2 regions of the Enterococcus sp. AZ128 genome follow, and region 1 is predicted to be linked to the other one. Evidence: riboswitches for the same ligand, from Rfam matches in the RefSeq annotation. Region 1 holds a riboswitch; the other holds the start of a gene.
What was found. Region 1 has a riboswitch for FMN ahead of IGI38_RS07370 (ECF transporter S component). Riboswitches for the same ligand answer to the same signal wherever they lie in the genome.
Positions count from the first base shown of each region.

Region 2: it holds a riboswitch for FMN, as region 1 does, so the genes downstream of both, IGI38_RS13385 (ECF transporter S component) here and IGI38_RS07370 (ECF transporter S component) in region 1, are expected to answer to the same signal.

Region 1 covers NZ_JBIORZ010000001.1:1,506,828-1,509,227, forward strand. The annotation lists gene IGI38_RS07360 (helix-turn-helix domain-containing protein) at 1-77, opposite strand, end outside; gene IGI38_RS07365 (ferredoxin) at 107-319, shown strand; gene IGI38_RS07370 (ECF transporter S component) at 383-976, opposite strand; FMN riboswitch at 1,095-1,213, opposite strand; gene IGI38_RS07375 (pseudouridine synthase) at 1,282-1,998, opposite strand; gene scpB (SMC-Scp complex subunit ScpB) at 1,998-2,400, opposite strand, start outside.
Region 2 covers NZ_JBIORZ010000002.1:317,208-319,607, reverse strand. The annotation lists gene xylB (xylulokinase) at 1-290, shown strand, start outside; gene IGI38_RS13390 (pyridoxamine 5'-phosphate oxidase family protein) at 347-802, opposite strand; gene IGI38_RS13385 (ECF transporter S component) at 802-1,401, opposite strand; FMN riboswitch at 1,529-1,643, opposite strand; gene IGI38_RS13380 (GNAT family N-acetyltransferase) at 1,728-2,147, opposite strand.

The DNA of each region.
Region 1 (2,400 bases):
CCTGTTAATAAATGATATAACGTAGAGGTTCTTAACTTGTAGCCAGTCTGAAATAACGTTAAAATAAATAAAGTCATAGTAAAATCTCCTGTGGAAGGTGAAAAAAATGAAATGCGAAATCATTCCTGACCGTTGTATCGCTTGTGGTTTATGTCAAACGATCGCGCCAGAAATTTTTGATTATACAGATGATGGTCTTGTCCTTTTTATCGGCGAACCAGGGAGGAATCACGAGTTTATTCCCGCAGATCAACAATCTGCAGTCATTCAGTCCGCCAAGCGATGCCCATCTCATGCTATCCTATATCAGAATTCATAATAACATATATCAGCAAAAAAAATCTCAGACACTTAGTCTGAGATTTTTGCTTTCATGAAACAGTTACACTGAATGATGTTGAGAAGTTAACGTTTTTTTCGACAACCAAGGCAATAATTTTGCGTGTAATACTAAGAAAACTCCACTGACAATTACTCCTTTGAGTATATTAAACGGAACGATGCCTACAAGAATATAACGACCTAGACCCATACCTAGCATTTGACCAGCAGAGAGCCCAAAAGCTTTTAAGTAAAGAGGGGTGATAACAAAATAATTCGCAATACTCATAAATACTGTCATTGCTAAAATTCCTAATCCAAGACCCAACACTCGTTTTGAAGTTGTTTTTTTCCTAAACATTAAGAAAATTGGCAATGTATACAAAGTTGATGCAAAGAAGCTAGCAAAATCACCAATCATGTTATCTATAGAAAAACCGCTCATAGTTAAGTGGAGCAGCGATCGAATAAATGCAGTTGCAATACCCGTTAAGGGACCGAAGATAAACATATTAATTAATACTGGTATATCACTAAAATCTAACTTTAAAAAGGGAAACATTGGAATAATCGGAAAAGCAATAAATTGTAAAATCAATCCCATTGCTGCTGCCACTGCTACTGCTGTCATTTTTTGTAATCGTAAGTTCTTCATGTGAAATCCTCCATTTTGGAATCATCTTCAACGAACTATTTGAGTGCTATTTTTCGCAAAAAAACTCTATGCTTCAGAAAAGCATAGAGTTACTTGAATTCAGACTCACTCAAATAAGCTCTATCTTCTTTATCCAGACTGTACTGTCGGTATCGGAATTACACCGATTCGGCTGCTTGCGCAGTTCGCGGACTATTACCGCCGGTCGGGATTTTCACCCTGCCCCTGAAGACGAACCTTAAATTATTTTTATTGTAAACTCACTATAACAATTTTACTATCAAAAAACAAGTAAATGATTTCAGCTATTTTGATTGGTGTAATAACGTATTGATTTCTTTCGTATTTAAACGGCGATATTCTCCTGGACGAAGCCCCTGTAAGGTTAAGTCACCATAACGTTCACGTTTCAATTTTTGAACAGGGAATCCTACTGCCGCTAACATATTTTTAACTTGATGGTTGCGTCCTTCATGGATCGTCAACTCTACAATACTTGTTTCAGCCTTTTTATCCGTTGAAAGAATTTCAAATCGGGCTGGTGCCGTCCTCTTGCCTTCGATACGAATTCCTTTTGTTAATGGCAATAGATTTCTTTTTTCAGCATAGCCTTTCACTTTCGCCACATAAACCTTATCAACTTGATGTTTTGGATGAGCTAAACGTTGTGAAAAATCTCCATCATTGGTTAAAAGTAAGACCCCTGATGTGTCGTAGTCTAATCGACCTACAGGATAAATTCTTTCAGGTACTGCAGAAAAATAATCCGTCACAACTTTTCTATTTTTATCATCGGTCACCGCAGAAATAACCCCACGAGGCTTATAAAATAAATAATAAACAGGTTCTTCTTGATAAATCGGCACACCGTCGACTTCAATGATATCTTTCTTTCCAACTTTTGTCCCTAATTCTTTAACTATGTCTCCATTTACCTTGACCCGTCCATCTGTAATATAAGCTTCTGCTTTACGACGCGACGCAATCCCTGCATGGGCAATAACTTTTTGCAATCTCTCCATTATTGTTCATCCTCTTCTTTAAAGCGGCCATAAAATAAATCCAGAGGTTCATTCTCATCCGCTAAATCTTCTTCCATTTTTTGAACATCCGGTAATTCCTCCATATCTTTTAGACCAAAATAGTCCATGAAATAGGAGCTTGTTCCATATAAAATAGCTCGTCCGGGCCCATCAACACGGCCCTTTTCTTCAATCAATTGTCGTGCCACTAATGTCTGTACAGCTCCGCTTGATTGAACTCCCCGTAGTTCATCAATTTCAGAGCGAGTCACAGGTTGTTTATAAGCAATAATGGAAAGTGTCTCCAAGGCTGCTTGACTTAAGCGATTAGCCATTGGTGAGCGAGCAAATTCTTTTAACAACGGCGCGAACTCTTTCTTAGTACTCAATACAAAATGATTT
Region 2 (2,400 bases), on a different contig from region 1:
ACTTGCGGGCGATGGGCGGCTCCGCAAATAGTCAACTTTGGACACAGATCAAGAGTGATGTCACGAATAAATCAATCGATATACTGAACTCGGACACAGCAACAACACTTGGAGCAGCGATTTTGGCGGGAGTTGCGGTCGGTGTTTATAAGGATTTTGAGGAAGCAGTTTCGAAGACGGTTAAAATTAAAACAAGTTATCATCCAAATACAGAGAATGCGGACGTCTATCAAAAAAATTATGAGTTATACTTGAAGCTTTATAAGCAGTTAAAGGAAATCATGCAGTAATAGACCAAAAGAAGCAAACTACGTTAGTTAATCGTAGCTTGCTTCTTTTTCGTTATCTAATCATAATTCGCAATCTCTGCTTTTTCCTGTTCAAAATCAATAAGCAGTTGAAATCCCTTGTCATCCTCATCTTGATCCCAGATTTCTACCAATTTTGGGATCACTTCAATCAGGATTTCGCTTTCCTTATGGGGATAGGCATTATAGCTTTTCTCCCAGTATTTCTGATACAAGGTTTGAAAAGTGTGATCTTCTTGATCAACTACTAATCCATGATTAACAGCCGTACCTTCAATTTGAATGCCCCAGTAGCAAATAGCTATTTGAGGATTTTCCAATAATTGCTTGGTTTTACGGAAATTTTTATCCGTCTTAAAGAGAATTTTTTCTTCATGGATAATGACACTGACATTTCGTACCATTACATGATCATTTAAGCTAGTAGCTAATGCCATAATTTTTTTTCTTCCCAGTTTTTTATAAAATTGTTCCACTGCTGTTTGAAATTCCACTATAAAAACTCCCTTCTAAGAAAAATTGCCCGTAAACGATCTAATGAAAAATAAACGACCGCGGTAGTAACTCCGTATTTGATTACGTTGAAGGGAATAATGCCGATTACAACCAATTTCCAAACACTATCTACCATTGGGTTGACTGCTTGTGTCATAGCAATGATCGCTTCCATCGATAAGCCATACAATTTCGTATAAAAGGGGATAATAAAATAGACATTTGATAAGCAGGCCACAAATGTAGCGACGACAGTTCCCGCCAGCATACCTTTTAAAGCAGAGCCCTTATTCGTTGAGCGCTGGTATATCCAACTTGCCGGTAAAATAAAACTGAGACTCAAAATAAAATTTTGGATCTCTCCGGTAAACATCGAGGCCGTTCCGACTGTTGCTAGTTTGATTAAAAGCTTGATCAATACGATGAAAATCCCTGAAACAGGACCTAACAGAAAAGTTCCTAATAGTTCAGGAACCCCCGCCAAATCAAAATCCATAAACGGCGGCATGAATGGCAACGGAAACTTGAAGAGCATTAATACGTAGGAGAGTGCACCAAAAATGGCGATCATCACTAGCTTTCTGGCAGTAAATTTCATTTCAACACACCTTTCTTGAAGCATAAAAAAGAACCTTACAACAACATTTGCAAGGCACAGTCAAAGTAGAAAAAGGTGTATTGATTCGTCAAATAGCGTTTGTTATCTGAAGGATCAACAAACACACGTTTTTCTTCTTCCATCCAGACTGTACTGTCGGTCTCAGAATTGCACTGAGTCAGCCAAAAGGCTCGCGGACTATCACCGCCGGTCGGGAATTAAACCCTGCCCTGAAGAACTTATTGTGTTTATTTTCACATGTTGTATGAGAAAATGCAAGCGTTTTTTACTTGCACTGGACAGGATATACTAAATGGAAGAAACAATTAGCGATAAATCATATTCCAATAGGCATCATGGATTTTTACTTCATGGAGCTTTTGCCAACCTTCTTTTTCGTAGAAAGCAAGAGCAGGTTTGTTTCGGGACAAGCACTTCAAAGTCATCGGTAGTTGCAACTGTCGTTTGGCCTCTTTTAACAGTCGATGACCAGCCCCGTTGCCCTTATAATCATCATCTACGAATAAACAATGAATAAAATTATCTGGTACATACAAAGAAATAAAGCCGATAATTGTTTGCTGCGCCTCTGCTACAAAGATGCGTTCATCTTCTGTATCATGATCGAAATCTTCTATATGCATCAACTCCGGATCATCCCAATAGAACGTTGCTCGGCGACTTTCTAAGTATAGCTGTTGTAATCTCGGTTTGTCTTGAAGTATCATCTCGCGAATTTGAATCAAGTAATCATCCCTTTCTGACAGTAAATTGAAAAAAATTTTCTAATGGAATTACTTTATCATACTTCACTAAATACTGCGCTTATTTGAACCGAGTGGTAAAGGCGTCTGCTGCCAGAAAAAAGAAATAGAAAAGCTCCTACCAAATGACTAGACAAAAAATAGGTCTTTTGGCCTATGACGAATCAATGAGAATTACGCATAATATAGACATAAGATAAAAACAGATCGCAAATAGGAATTTCAAAATGAATTA